2 regions of the Priestia sp. P1_B12_1 genome follow, and region 1 is predicted to be linked to the other one. Evidence: predicted binding sites of a transcription regulator. Region 1 holds the regulator's gene; the other holds the start of a gene.

Region 1 (7,892 bases):
CAGGACATATTTATGCAAACCAGCTAATCAAAAAATTAGAATTCCCGCTTTTATCGTTAGTTGTATCTGGAGGGCATACGGAGCTTGTATACATGGAAAGTCACGGTCAGTTTAAAGTGATTGGTGAAACGAGAGATGATGCAGCAGGAGAAGCCTACGATAAAGTAGCCCGCACGTTAAACCTTCCATATCCAGGCGGACCACATATTGACCGCCTTGCACATGAAGGAGAGCCATTAATTGATTTACCGCGTGCTTGGCTAGAAGAAGGATCCTATGATTTTAGTTTCAGTGGGTTAAAATCAGCAGTTATTAACACTGTCCACAACGCGAAGCAAAAAGGTGAAGAAATTCTTCCACAAACGCTTGCTGCTAGCTTTCAAGCGAGTGTTATTGATGTGTTAGTAACTAAAACCGTTAAAGCTGCAAAGGAATATAACGTTAAGCAAGTGTTAGTAGCAGGAGGTGTTGCTGCTAATAAAGGACTTAGAGCAGCGCTAGAAGAGGCATTTGCACCATTATCAGACATTGAACTTATTATCCCGCCGCTATCTCTATGCACGGATAATGCTGCAATGATTGGAGCAGCAGCAAGTGTACGATTTGCTCAAGGAAAACGCTCAGATATGTCATTAAACGCAAACCCCGGTTTAGACTTGGAAGAGTAAGAGACGAATGAGATTTAGTTCTCATTCGTCTTTTTTTGTGGATAAAAATAATTTATCAACAATATTCAATAAATTTAGAATTAACTGTGGATAATTATGTGGAAAAGTCCGTGCACTCAGTACACGGACCTGTTATCAACAAGTTTTAATTATGAAAATCAGACAGATATCCACTATTTATTCACAGAGTGATAAAGCTTGTTCTAAAGCGCACGAACAAGTAAATAGGATGAATAAATACGAAAAAATATAGACTATTCTTCTAGAAGAAGCTGTAATTCTTCCCACTCTTCCATTAATGTGGATAACTGTGAAGCAATTTTTTCGTTTTCACCGTTTAATCTTGATACTTCTTCGTGGTTTTGATAAATTTCAGGGTCACAAAGAAGTTCTTCATTCTCCGCTTGTGCGGCTTCTAATTTGTTTACTTCAGTTTCAATTTCTTCAATGCGGCGCGTTCGCTGCCTCATCAATTTCTTTTGTTCTTTATCTTGTTTATAGGACTGTTTATCTACTTTTACCGTGCGTTCTTCGTTTGCTTTTATATTTTCTAATTCTTTGATTTCCTCTATTTCTGCTTTCTTTTCTACATAATAGTCATAATCTCCAAGAAATTCTTCTACCCCTTCAGGAGATAGCTCTGCTATTTTGTTTGCAATACGATTAATAAAATAACGGTCATGTGAAACAAATAATAGAGTCCCTGGGTAATCAATTAACGCATTCTCGAGTACTTGTTTACTATCTAAATCAAGATGGTTAGTAGGTTCATCTAAAATTAAGAAATTAGCTTTTTGAAGCATAAGCTTCGCAAGAGCCAAACGTGCTTTTTCACCACCGCTAAGCGTCGAAACGATTTTCAGTACATCATCACCTGAAAACAGAAAATTTCCAAGCGCTGTACGAATTTCTTTTTCAGGTTTGGATGGGTAGTCATCCCAAAGCTCATTTAAAACGGTTTTATTAGACGTTAAATTAGCTTGCTCTTGGTCGTAATAACCAACCATTACGTTTGAGCCAAAAGAAATGGTTCCAGTCTTGAAGCTTAGTTTATCCACAATACCTTTTAATAACGTAGATTTCCCAACTCCATTAGGGCCAACCAACGCAAGGCTTTCACCTTTTTTAATCCGAAGGTTTGCGTCTTGGACGACGTATTTGTTTTCATCATATCCGATAGACACGTTTTCGAGATTTAAGACTTCATTTCCGCTTTGACGCTCAATTTCAAACGAAAAACTAGCCGATTTTTCGCCGTCGTTAGGTCGATTTATTAACTCCATTCGATCGAGCTGCTTACGTCTGCTTTGCGCACGTTTTGTAGTCGATGCGCGGGCGATGTTTCGCTGAATAAAATCATTCAGTTTTGCGACTTCATCTTGCTGTTTTTCGTACTGACGCAACTCTTTTTCATATCGCTCTGCTTTTTGTACAAGGTATTTAGAGTAGTTGCCCGTGTACTTGACCGTTGTTTTTTGTGTGACTTCATACACTTGATTTACGACCTTATCAAGGAAGTAACGATCGTGTGAAACAATTAAAATAGCTCCTTCATACCCTTGCAGAAACTGTTCCAGCCATGCTAAAGTTTCAATATCTAAGTGGTTGGTAGGCTCATCCAGAATAAGCAAGTCTGGCTTTGTTAAAAGCAGTTTTGCAAGAGCCAAGCGCGTTTTTTGTCCACCGCTCAAGGAGGAAATAGGGGTGCTATAGTCAAAGTTTGAGAAACGGAAACCATGAAGAATAGATCGTGTATCCGCTTCATATTGATAGCCGCCTAAATCTTTGAACGTTACTTGAAGCTGATCGTACTCTTTGGTTAGTTTTTCGTATTGAACTGAATCATTAAAAATGTCTGGATCGCCCATCTTCGTTTCAAGCGTACGTAATTCTTTTTCCATCTTCTTTAACGGAGCAAAGACCGTCATCATTTCTTCCCATATGGAGAGTGTTGACTCAAGAACTGTATCTTGTCCCATATAATCAATGGAAACACCTTTAGGTTTAATAATTTCTCCGCTGTCATAAGAAAGCTGCTCAGCAATAATTTTTAATAAAGTTGATTTACCAGCACCGTTTCGTCCCACTAGGGCAATGCGGTCTTTTGATTGTACTTCTAACTTTATATTCGATAAAATGGGTTCTGCCCCATAGTATTTTGTAATACCGTTCAATTGTAGAATAATCATTTTTTCACCTCTAGTAGTATATCCATAGTGTATTTTAACATATTTTCAACTACAAGTTCTTCCTACAAGCGTTTGTAATTTGTAGAGAGACAAGGACAAATGATGAAGCGAATGTTTTGATTCATGAAATAAAATGATTTTACCTGCACATTTTATACAGGATACTATGTTAAAATAAGAGATAAGTGCATCTCTGAACTTATATATGATGGATGTAGAAAACCCGTCATGACTAACAAACGGATCCTTTGAAGAGCTAATTACTTCGTTCTAGCTACCGACTTTAAGTAGTGCTGGATAGACAAAAGGCGTCGGGGTGTGAAGCGGAGTATATATAAAACAAGAGAAAAGAGAGAGAATTGGAAGCGCTACCTCAAGGCGGTTGAGGCTTTGTGAAAGGTAATGCAATATGACTTGAAAATGTTAGTAATGACATACATGAACTGAGGGGGTACAACGTGAACACTGAACAATTAAAAATACCACAAGCAACGGCTAAACGATTGCCGCTTTATTATCGTTTTTTAAAAAACTTGCATGCTTCTGGTAAACAGCGTGTTTCGTCAGCGGAGTTAAGTGAGGCAGTGAAAGTTGATTCTGCTACTATTCGCCGGGATTTTTCTTACTTTGGAGCATTAGGGAAAAAGGGATACGGCTACAATGTGAATTATTTACTTACATTTTTCCGTAAAACGTTAGACCAAGATGAAGTAACGAAAGTAGCACTGATTGGCGTAGGGAATCTAGGAACGGCCTTTTTAAATTATAATTTTATTAAAAATAATAACACCAAAATTGAGTGCGCTTTTGATGTGATAGAAGATAAAGTCGGTACAAAAGTAGGCGACGTGCCCGTCTATCATCTTGACCAATTGGAAGATTATATGAGTGATGACATCTCAGTAGCGATTTTAACCGTTCCAGCCACTGTTGCTCAGCAAATTACCGATCGTTTAGTGAGTTGCGGAATTAAAGGAATTTTAAACTTTACTCCTGCACGCTTAAACGTACCGGATGAGATTCGACTGCATCATATTGATCTGGCTGTAGAATTACAGTCGCTCGTCTACTTTTTGAAAAATTATCCTGTTGAATAAGGCGGACTATGTTACGATTTCCTTAAGTCTAAATTAATAAGGAGAGTGGGAATATGGGGATTGGAGCAGGCAGTTGGATTATTATTGCGATTGTAGCACTGCTTATTTTTGGACCGAAACGGTTACCGGAGCTAGGAAGATCAGTCGGGCAAACGCTTAGAGAGTTTAAGCATGCCGCTAGCGGTGCCTCAGAAGATCGTGAAAAAGATAAACAGCGTCAAGTAGATGACAAAGAGTAAAAGGGTGATCATAGTATGACCGAACAAGAAATGTCAATATATGATCATATAGGAGAGCTGCGAAAGCGCATTTTAATTGTTTTATTTTTCTTTGTGATTGCCACAATTGGCGGCTTTTTTATAGCGGATAAGGTTATTGTCTATTTACAGCATGCTGATGAGGCAAAAAATTTAACGATGAATGCATTTAGGCTAACAGATCCAGTTAAGATTTATATGCAGTTTGCTGTTATTATCGGCTGTGTACTTGCAGCTCCTGTTGCACTGTATCAACTTTGGGCATTTATTAGTCCTGGTTTATATGAAAAAGAGCGTAAGGTAACGCTTGGATATATTCCTGTTTCCATTTTTCTCTTTATCGGCGGTGTCTCTTTTTCTTATTTTGTGTTGTTTCCATTTGTCGTCGATTTTATGACGCGCGTTTCTGATGAGCTGAATGTAAACCAAGTGATTGGCATTAATGAATACTTTTCTTTTTTAATGCAGCTCACACTGCCTTTTGGGCTGTTGTTTCAGCTTCCTGTTGTCGTCATGTTTTTGACGCGATTAGGAATTATCACGCCTATGTTTTTATCTCAAATTCGAAAGTATGCCTATTTCGTACTGCTAGTTATTGCCGCACTTATTACACCACCAGAATTGCTCTCGCACATGATGGTGACAGTGCCGCTCTTAATTTTGTATGAAATCAGCATCATTATTTCCCGCATTTCGTATCGCAAAGTGTTAAAGGCAAGGGCAGAGCAAGAAAGAGAAGATGTTAGTATGTAAAAAAACCACTGGAACAGTGGTTTTTTTATTTAGATGAATCATCTTGATTTTTATAGTGCTGCTGCAACTTTTTAATTTTATAGTGCAAGATAAAAATGCGAACCGCAAATCTGAAATCGAATGCGGCTACGAGTGCAAATAAGATCGTAGGGAAGTTCCACACGGTTTCCTGAGCATTTTGAATAGCCAGGTAGGTGAATAAAATCCCCATAATAATATAAATAAACCCTCGTGTTAAAGGGATATTCTTCATAAAAACATGCCTCCAAAAATAAACTGCATTTGTTCTGCTTGCTTTTGCATTTCTATAATTTTATCTGCAAAAATAGTTTGAGATAAAATAACGATTGTATTCATCAACACGTGAGCAATAATGGGTACAATAATTAGTCTTGTTCTTGCATAAAGGAATGCAAATACAAATCCCATGGCTGTATACACGAGCAAATGTTTAAAATCCCAGTGTACGGCAGCGAAAATAAGGGAACTAATAAATGCAGAGATAAAGAAATTATATCGTTTGTGAAGAGAACCGAAAATAATCTTTCGAAAAATAATCTCTTCTAGAATTGGTCCAATAACAGACGTAACGACAATGAGGAACGGCGTTGCTTTAACAAGATTAACAATATTTTGTGTGTTTTCAGATACTTGGGTAATGCCAAGAGCGTGCTCAATCATACCTGCTACAGCTTGACCAGCCATAGCCAGAAACACCCCAAGGACTGACCAGACCACAGTTACCGTTGATCCGGCATGTTCTATACGCATGGACATGTCACGGCGCAGCAGCAGTAAGACAATAAGTAAACCAAGGATAAAGCTAATGATGGTCCAATAAGTCAAAAGCATGACATTCGCTGTTCGAACTGGATATTGATCAAACACTCCTGTTAATTTTAACAGCGGTATACCAACAACTCCTGAAAACTGCATAAGGATGTAGGTGAGGATAACATACCAATAACGTTTTTCCAATCTTCTATACTCCTTTAAAAGGTTTTTATGTATATATGTCGAAGAAGTACTGTAAAGTTAGTAATTTCTTCTTGCTCGTATTGTAACATACATATTATTGAACAGAGAAAAGAATGCTTTATTTCTCAAAATCGTCGAAATCTAAGACTATTATATGTAGTTTTCGTAAATTTTAAATTTTTTTTGTTTAATACTTGCAAAAAAAACCCACTTTGTTTTAATATAATAATTGTGTTAGCACTCGTTGAGGTTGAGTGCTAATAAAAATGCAAACATATTATTTGAGGAGGTTGTTTCACTTGTTAAAGCCATTAGGTGATCGCGTAGTGATTGAACTTGTAAAATCTGAGGAAAAAACAGCAAGCGGTATCGTGTTACCGGACAGTGCAAAAGAAAAGCCACAAGAGGGTAAAATTGTTGCTGTTGGTACAGGCCGAGTATTAGAAAGCGGTGAGCGTGTAGCTTTAGAAGTAGCTGCGGGCGATCGTATCATCTTCTCAAAATATGCGGGTACTGAAGTGAAATACGAAGGTACTGAATACTTAATTTTACGCGAAAGCGATATTTTAGCTGTAATCGGCTAATTTTAATCACAAACTTATCATACGTAAAAAATAGATTATTAAGAACATCTTGAGGAGGTCAAAGAACATGGCAAAAGACATTAAATTTAGCGAAGAAGCACGTCGCGCAATGCTACGTGGTGTAGATACATTAGCAAATGCTGTAAAAGTAACGCTTGGACCAAAAGGTCGTAACGTTGTATTAGAAAAGAAATTCGGTTCACCGCTTATTACAAATGACGGTGTAACAATTGCAAAAGAAATCGAATTAGAAGACGCATTTGAAAATATGGGTGCTAAATTAGTAGCCGAAGTTGCTAGCAAAACAAACGACGTTGCTGGTGACGGTACAACTACTGCAACAGTTTTAGCGCAAGCAATGATCAGAGAAGGTCTTAAAAACGTAACGGCTGGTGCTAACCCAATGGGTATCCGTAAAGGTATGGAAAAAGCAGTAGCTGTAGCGGTTGAAGAACTAAAAGCAATCTCTAAACCAATTCAAGGTAAAGATTCAATTGCTCAAGTAGCGGCTATCTCAGCAGCTGACGAAGAAGTAGGTCAATTAATTGCTGAAGCAATGGAGCGCGTTGGTAACGACGGTGTTATCACACTTGAAGAATCAAAAGGTTTCACAACTGAATTAGAAGTGGTAGAAGGTATGCAGTTTGACCGTGGATATGCATCTCCTTACATGGTAACTGATTCAGATAAAATGGAAGCTGTATTAGATGATCCATACATCTTAATCACAGACAAAAAAATCGGTAACATTCAAGAAATCTTACCGGTATTAGAGCAAGTTGTTCAACAAGGCAAGCCTCTATTAATCATCGCTGAAGACGTAGAAGGCGAAGCTTTAGCAACATTAGTTGTGAACAAACTTCGCGGTACATTTACAGCTGTAGCTGTTAAAGCTCCTGGTTTCGGTGATCGTCGTAAAGCAATGCTACAAGATGTTGCAATCTTAACAGGCGGAGAAGTAATCACTGAAGAGCTTGGTCTTGACTTAAAAACAGCAGGCATCGATCAATTAGGTCGCGCTTCTAAAATTGTTGTAACAAAAGAAAATACAACAGTTGTAAACGGTGCAGGAAACGCAGAAGATATCCTAGCGCGCGTAAACCAAATCAAAGCTCAGCTTGAAGAAACAACTTCAGAGTTTGACCGTGAAAAATTACAAGAGCGCTTAGCAAAACTTGCTGGTGGCGTAGCTGTAATTAAAGTTGGTGCGGCAACTGAAACTGAGTTAAAAGAACGTAAATTACGTATTGAAGATGCATTAAACTCTACTCGTGCTGCGGTTGAAGAAGGTATCGTAGCTGGTGGTGGTACTGCATTAGTAAATATCTATAATAAAGTAGCAAGCATCGAAGCTGACGGTGACACT
Region 2 (7,892 bases), on a different contig from region 1:
TGGTCACAAGTAAAATAATGCCTGAAAGCCGATCATGGTACCAGACGAAAGCAAGCACTAGCCAAGGTGTAACGCTAATGGCGGCCAATTTAGGCAAAAACAGCTCGAGATAAGCGCGAAGCTTCTGTAGGCCTGTGGTGATGAGCGTCACCAAGTTTCCTGTTCCTTCATCTTTGGTAAAACGCGGTCCTAATGAAAAAATGCTTTGCATGACTATCAAACGAAGTTCCTGCGTCGTTTTGACTCCAAATTGATATGCTGTTTTTTTTATTATAAAACCTACGATCTGACGAATCATAAAGGCAGACAAAAACAATCCGATTGCTTTTGTCTGCGAAGTTAAACTTTCACCATGAAAAAGAGCAGTAATTACTTCGGCGAGCCACTTAGCTTGAAAAATAATGGCTACACTTTGAATAGTAATAAGCCCTATTAACATGGCAAGAACCATTTTTATTCCGTTGTAAACCATTAAATTTCTACCCATTAATACTCCATATGCTCCTTATGATCTACACGTTTTCTGAAAACGTAGTAGCTCCAAATTTGATAACCTAACACAAAAGGCAGTAATCCAATAGCAGCGTAAGACATAATTTTTAAGGAATAATTCCCTGATGCTGCATTATGAATCGTTAAACTATAGCTTTCATTGATTGAACTAACCAAAACGGTTGGAAACAATCCTGCAAATATAGAGGAAATTGATAAAATTAAAATTAAGCCAGACATAGCAAATGCCCATCCATCTTTTTTACGTGTAAGGAAAAATCCTGCTAGTAAATACACGAAAATACCGATGAAAAATGTATATAGCATCAAGCGGCTATGATTACTGAATATATCTGTTTCAAAAAACGTCATGCCTGAAAAGATAAGAAGTAATAAGGCATTTACAGGCAAAAGCTTCATAGCGACTTTCCGTGAACGATCTCTAATATCGTCCATCGTACGGATCGTGGCAAAAATAAGTCCGTGCCATAAGCAAAGCATTGTTAACGTAACGCCGCCTGTGATGGTATATAGATTAACAATATCCGAAAAGCCCGCATTCATTTGCATGTTGCGCTCAACAGGCAGTCCTTTCATTAGCGCTGAAAATAAGATACCAAAAATGAGCGGTGGAAAAAGACTTCCAAAGAAGATAACCCAATCCCATGCATTTTTCCACGCTTGTTTTTCAACTTTCCCTCGAAATTCAAATGCTACACCGCGGCCAATAAGCGAAAGCAAAAGAAGAACAAAAAGAACATATGACCCGCTTAATAGCGTTGCATACCAGTTTGGAAAAGCGGCAAACATAGCACCGATTGCTGAAATTAGCCAAACTTCATTTGCATCCCAAAAAGGACCGATTGTATTAATAAAAACTCGTCGCTCTAAGTCGTTTCTTCCTAAAAAACGAGACACCATTCCAATCCCAAAATCAAAGCCTTCTAAAAAGATAAAACCAACAAACAGAATGGATACTAGTAAATACCAGAATTCATTAAGAGAAAACATTGTATCCCTCCTTGGTAAACGGATCAGTTGATACTACTTTTGTATGTGCTTCGTGATCGTGATCTGGACCTTTTTTAATTTCTTTAACAAACAAGAACACCATAATCACAGCTAAAATTAAATAAAAGAATGAAAACGAGATAATAGAAAACAGCAATTCACCTGCTGTTACACCAGGAGACACGGCATCTTCCGTTTTCATATAGCCAAATACAACCCAAGGCTGACGACCAATCTCTGTCATAATCCAACCTGCTGAGCTTCCAAGGAACGGAAAGGCAATGGCAATCGTCATAATACGTAAAAATAGTTTGCTCTCCTGAAGTTTTTTACGAGAAAGCAAGTACGTGCCCCAAATGCCTAATGCACATAATACGCCACCTAGACCAGCCATAATGCGGAAACTCCAAAATGTTGTCCGAACGGGTGGAATATAATTTCCTGCTCCATATTTCGCCGTATACTGCTCCTGCAGCTCGTTCATCCCAGGAACGGAACCTGAAAATTTCCCGTATGATAAGAAGCTTAATAAATAAGGTATTTTGATTTCTCCCGTATTTTTCTTTTCATCGGGGTGAATATTTGCTGTTACCGTCCAAGCGCCTGGACTTCCGCTGTTTTCCCATAATCCTTCACTTGCGGCCATTTTCATGGGCTGTGTTTTAACTAAGTATCCAGCCTGTTCATGACCAGATAACGCAATTCCTACACCTGAAACTAACCCTACAATAATGGCAACTTGAAATGATTTTTTGGCAAAAGCCAAATGTTTTTTCTTCAAGAGCATAATAGCACTGACACCCGTGATAAAAAAGGCGCCTGTTGCAAACGAACCTAAAATGGTATGAGGGAATTCAACCCACAGCTGACCGTTTGTTAACAATTTAAAGAAGTCATTCATTTCTAAACGGCCATTATTTAGCTCCATTCCAACCGGATGCTGCATAAAAGAATTAGCCGTTAAAATAAAGAACGCCGAAAAAATAGTACCTAGACTAACAAGCCAAATACATAGACAGTGCAGCCATTTAGGCAAACGATCCCACCCGAAAATCCACAGTCCAAGGAAAGTGGACTCCATAAAAAACGCGAGCAGTGCTTCAATAGCAAGCGGCGCACCGAATACATCTCCTACAAACCTTGAGTACTCTGACCAGTTCATGCCAAACTGAAATTCTTGTAAAATACCTGTTACGACTCCGACAGCAAAGTTAATCAGGAATAAGTGCCCCCAAAACTTTGCCATCTTTTTATACTGTTCATCTTTTTTTACTACGTACATCGTTTCCATGATCGCTACTAAAAAGACAAGACCGATAGATAGCGGTACAAAGATAAAATGAAACAGCGTCGTTGATGCAAATTGAATACGTGATAGTATAACTGTATCCATCTTCTTTCTCCTTTCATATATAAGAACATTCATCATTTCCATAGATACTTTGCTCATTTCTGAGCATCTTTTACTTACATTGTGAAACATTGAGCATAATAATTCGAGAGATATGCTCAATGTTTCACATACATATGTAATATCTCTCTTTCTATTTACATAGTATAGTCTATTTTTTTAGCTATGCACGTACATTTTTTGAACGTTTTTAGACTAAAACGTGACTTTCTTGTGACAAAAAAGTGAAGGATCTCTTTATTTTTCTCATAAAAAAAGCACGCTCTGATTTGAGCTTGCTTCTCTACGGTCGATATTTTGCTTTGGCATTTAATTTAGACTGACGAATGATTTGGTTGATGACTTCAGAAAACACAATACCAATGGCAATTGAACCTGAAATCATAAAGGCTTTTGCTGCAAGACTAATCGCTTCATTATAGTTATTTTCTACAAAGTTACGCATGGCATCGTATGCTGTTCCTCCCGGAACTAGCGGAATAATACCTGCTACGGTAAAAATAATAATCGGCGTTCGATAAATTTTTGCGTAAATTTGACTAATAATAGCAATAAAGAAGGCCGATGCAACTGTGCTTGGAATTTCATCTACGCCATAGAACGTTAGCAAATAGTAAATGAGCCAGCCAATCATTCCGACAAAGCCACTTTTTAATAATGATTCACGTGGAACATTAAAGATGATCCCAAATGCTGCTGAAGCAATAAAACTTGTAATTATCTGCTCTACGATATGCATATGATGCCTCCCTTCTATAGAAGCGTAAATACAATGGCAATACCTGCACCGATAGCGAATGCCGTCAGAAACGCTTCCGCTCCTTTTGATAATCCAGACAGTAAATGTCCCGCCATTAAATCTCGCACTGCATTGGTAATGGATAAGCCAGGAACGAGTGGCATAACGGACCCAATAATAATTTTATCAATTTGCGTGCCTAGTCCTGAAGCGACTAAAAGAGCTGATAAAAGTCCAATAACTAACGAAGCGGTAAACTCAGCAAAAAAGCGAATCGGAATAAGACGGTGGAAATACACCACGGTTAAAAATCCGAGACCTCCTGAAAACATAGCTGGAATAAAGTCCGTCCATAAACCTTGAAACATGATTAAAAAGCATCCGCTAGAAATGGATGCAGCTGCAAGTTGAACCCATAGTGGAAAAGCTACGTTGGTTGCTTCAATTTCTTGTAGCATTTCATACGCTTCCTCCAAGGAAATGTTTCCTTGACTGATTGTTCTTGAGACGCTATTTACCATGGTTACTTTTTTTAAATCTGTCGTTCGTTCGGAAATACGAATTAACTTCGTTTTCGTCGGTTCTTTCGTTTCAAGTGAAAACATAATCCCTGTTGGCGTCACATAGCTGTGGGATTTTTTTATACCGTAAGACGCTGCAATCCGCATCATTGTGTCTTCTACTCGATACGTTTCTGCTCCGCTTTCTAACATAATTTTACCTGCTAGTAAGCTAACGTCCATAATTTCATATTTATCTAATTTTTGTTGTGTCATCAAATCGCTCCAAACATATTAAAGCTTGGTTTTTTCCCCTACAGCATACAGTGTATAAGAAAGAGGGAAGTAGACGCAATGGTTAATGCAAAAAAGTGTGGACTTTTTGTCTCACACTTTCAGGAATAGTATATACATTCCTTATCAATTCATACGTTTTGTGGTCTCACGCTCTACTAATACAGGTGCCATTTTATACTGTACTTGATCTATTTCTTGCTGATTCTGAATTTGCTGAAGTAAGAGGTTTACTGCTTTTTCAGCCATTTTCTCCATCGGTTGACGGATGGTTGTTAGCGGAGGATGCGCTTCACTAGCTTCTGTAATATCATCAAACCCTATAACAGACAAATCTGCTGGAACGTGAAGCCCGTTTTGCCACGCACAGTGTATCACTTTCAGAGCAATGTAATCCGTAGCACAAATAAGCGCAGTTGGGGGCTCTGGATGATGAGCTAGCTCATTTATAAACTGATATAGTTCATCTGAGTTATTCATATCTTCTTTTACAAACTTTGCGTTTGCTGACGGTACATACTGATGAAAAAGAGACAGACGGTGCTCGACTCCGCTTACAGCTTTTCCAACGAACCCGATATTCTTATGACCAAGGTCCGTTAAGTGAGCAACAGCTAATTGTATTCCCACCGCATCATCTACATGTACAATCGGCCAAAGTGCAGAAGAACCGTCTCCTGTAAGAGAAACGTAGGGCGTTTGATATTCTTTTAATACGTCTACAAAAGGATTCTGAGCGGCTACATAATCTAATAAAATGACTCCATCAAACCAATGGTTCATCATAACATTTAATTGACGCTCAGCCGTTGTTTCTTGGTAATCCGTATGTCCAATAAGAACATCCATCCCTCGACTTTGGACTTGTTGCTGTACCTTTTTTAATAGTTCAATTAAAAACGGATCTTTTAAATCTCTAATTAATATCCCGATAATCCCTGTTTTTTGGGCCCGCAGAGCTGCCGCAAATGGATTCGTCTGATACCCTAAATGAGCTGCTGCTTTTAGTACTTTTTGTTTGGTTTTTTCACTGATTTTAATTTTACCGTCTTTATTATTGAAGATTCTTGATACCGTAGCTAATGAAACACCCGCTTCTTTCGCTACTTCTGTAATCGTGACTTTTTTTCTCCCCATTCGTACCGACTCCTATTTCCTTTTAGTCTATCGACCAAGTAAACATTTTTCTTTATTATACTACTAGAAGTCGTAACCACCGAAACCTACCTTCCCTACTTTTCACTAAACAGCCACTTTAACACATCTTGAATTTTTTGATCCCAATATGCCCAGTCGTGACTTCCTTTTCCTTCTTCATATGTAAAACAAATAGGCTCTTGCTTACATCGCTCGGAAAAACGTTTATTTTCCTGATATAAAAAATCTTCTGTTCCACAGCATTGATAAATACGCGGAGTCACTTCTCCATAGCGCCGGCGATTTCCAAGCAGCCAGAAAAGATCATCCTCAGGTCTAATAACAGGCGGCATGCCAAAAATCAAAGGATAATCTAAGAACTGAACTTCTCCTCGCCCTCCAAGCCCTTCAACGTCCATCACTCCTGATAAACTGGCAGCTGCAGAAAATTGATATGGTTTGCGAAACGCCCATTTTAAAGCGCCGTACCCTCCCATAGAAAGACCAGCTACAAAATTATCTTCTCTTTTTTCCGATAACGGAAAGAATGATCTAGCCAATTGAGGAAGTTCTTCTGTTACAAACGTCCAATACTTCTTTCCATAAGCCATATCTCTATAAAAGCTACGATCTACATTTGGCATTACAACTGCAAGTCCTAATTCTGATGCGTAGCGTTCAATCGAAGTTCTTCTCATCCATATCGTATGATCATCAGAAAGACCGTGTAATAAATAGAGCGTAGGGTGTTTCTCACTTCTTGTATTGGTTTGTAAACCAATTTGAGATTTTGTTTGCTGCGGTATCAAAACGTTCATTGAAGTACTTATTTGCAATACTTCTGAAAAAAAATCACATTGCATAAACGCCATATTTCTCTTCCCCCTATTTTTTCTTCCCTATTGGTTGATAACAAAACGTACATAATTCATATAAAAGTTAAAAAATAGTTTGATTATTTACAATTTTTAATTTAACATAAAAACATCTTTTATGAAAACGTTTTACGTATAACGTTTTTCAAATTGAAATAGTGAACCTGATTCAATGAAAATGAAGGGACGAGTTTAGGATATACTAAATGAATCCCATCTAAAGACGAACAAATGGGATTCATGAGCTAAACGGCTTATGACACCGTAGTTGATTTCCGTGCAAGACTTCGCTTTTCGCGGGCGGCCGCTGAGCCTCCTCGTCGCTTGCGCTCCTGCGGGGTCTCATCTGTTCCGCTTTTCCCCCAGGATTCTTGGTCTCGCCCTCCAATCAACTACTAGAAGAATTTAAACAGAGGAAAACTATGTTCACCCCAACAAAAAAACGAACCACTGATTAAAAATTTTGATCAGTGGTTCGTTTTTACTTTGTCTAAAATACTTTCGTCCCAGCCTCTTCTTTTTATCGAATTTGTCCATCTCCGTAAATAATATATTTTAGCGTTGTTAATTCCTTTAATCCCATCGGTCCACGCGCATGAAGCTTTTGTGTACTAATTCCGATTTCTGCCCCGAAACCAAACTCTTCTCCGTCCGTAAATCTCGTTGAAGCATTCACATAAACAGCGGCTGAATTAATGCGCTGTAAAAAACGCTGAGCATGAGCATAATTTGTTGTTACAATCGCTTCAGAGTGATGTGAACTATGAACATTAATATGAGAAATCGCTTCATCGATATCATCTACGATTTTAACCGCCATGATAAAATCCATATACTCTTTTTTCCAATCCTCATCCCCTGCGGGAACAAGATCTGGAACGATTGTTACCGCACGTTCATCACCGCGTACTTCTACATCTTTCTCTCGTAGCGCTTGAACAATAATCGGCAAAAATTCATGAGCCGCTCGTTTATGGATAATCAGCTTTTCGGCTGAGTTACACACCGCTGGACGAGATGTTTTTGCATTAATAATAATATTGGCCGCCATGTCACCGTCATATTCTTCATCGACATAAATGTGGCAGTTCCCAGTTCCTGTCTCAATAACGGGAACCGTTGCATTTTTTACCACTGCTTCAATTAAACCAGCACCGCCTCGAGGAATTAATACATCGATATATTCATTTAACTTCATTAACTCCAGTGCTGTTTCTCTCGACGTATCTTCAATAAGCTGTACGCTATGCTCAGGCAACCCTGCACTTGCCGCAGCTTGAGATAATACAGAAACAATCGCTTGATTCGAATAAAACGCCTCGCTGCCTCCGCGCAAGATAACTGCATTTCCTGCTTTTAAGCATAAGCCTGCTGCATCACACGTAACGTTTGGACGCGCTTCATAAATAATTCCTATGACACCAATAGGTACA

Evidence for each region. The regulator Rex, encoded in region 1, represses fermentation and respiration genes when NADH is low (regulators of the CRP and FNR family bind a similar motif). The targets are predictions, from matches to a motif close to TTGTGAAATATTTCACAA.
Region 2: the regulator Rex is predicted to act here: its motif matches at 2,976-2,993, upstream of AC1D0Y_RS17470 (cytochrome ubiquinol oxidase subunit I).

The regions. Positions count from the first base shown of each region.
Region 1 covers NZ_JBFTZR010000032.1:5,464-13,355, forward strand. Annotated here, with positions in the region: gene tsaD (tRNA (adenosine(37)-N6)-threonylcarbamoyltransferase complex transferase subunit TsaD) at 1-668, shown strand, start outside; gene abc-f (ribosomal protection-like ABC-F family protein) at 923-2,857, opposite strand; gene AC1D0Y_RS28580 (redox-sensing transcriptional repressor Rex) at 3,316-3,954, shown strand; gene tatA (twin-arginine translocase TatA/TatE family subunit) at 4,008-4,193, shown strand; gene tatC (twin-arginine translocase subunit TatC) at 4,209-4,964, shown strand; gene AC1D0Y_RS28595 (YdiK family protein) at 4,990-5,217, opposite strand; gene AC1D0Y_RS28600 (CPBP family intramembrane glutamic endopeptidase) at 5,214-5,942, opposite strand; gene groES (co-chaperone GroES) at 6,242-6,526, shown strand; gene groL (chaperonin GroEL) at 6,594-7,892, shown strand, end outside.
Region 2 covers NZ_JBFTZR010000005.1:60,838-68,729, reverse strand. Annotated here, with positions in the region: gene cydD (thiol reductant ABC exporter subunit CydD) at 1-487, opposite strand, end outside; gene cydB (cytochrome d ubiquinol oxidase subunit II) at 487-1,503, opposite strand; gene AC1D0Y_RS17470 (cytochrome ubiquinol oxidase subunit I) at 1,490-2,896, opposite strand; gene AC1D0Y_RS17465 (threonine/serine exporter family protein) at 3,198-3,653, opposite strand; gene AC1D0Y_RS17460 (threonine/serine exporter family protein) at 3,668-4,429, opposite strand; gene AC1D0Y_RS17455 (LacI family DNA-binding transcriptional regulator) at 4,574-5,584, opposite strand; gene AC1D0Y_RS17450 (alpha/beta hydrolase) at 5,680-6,456, opposite strand; gene AC1D0Y_RS17445 (hypothetical protein) at 6,714-6,851, opposite strand; gene AC1D0Y_RS17440 (glutamate-5-semialdehyde dehydrogenase) at 6,980-7,892, opposite strand, start outside.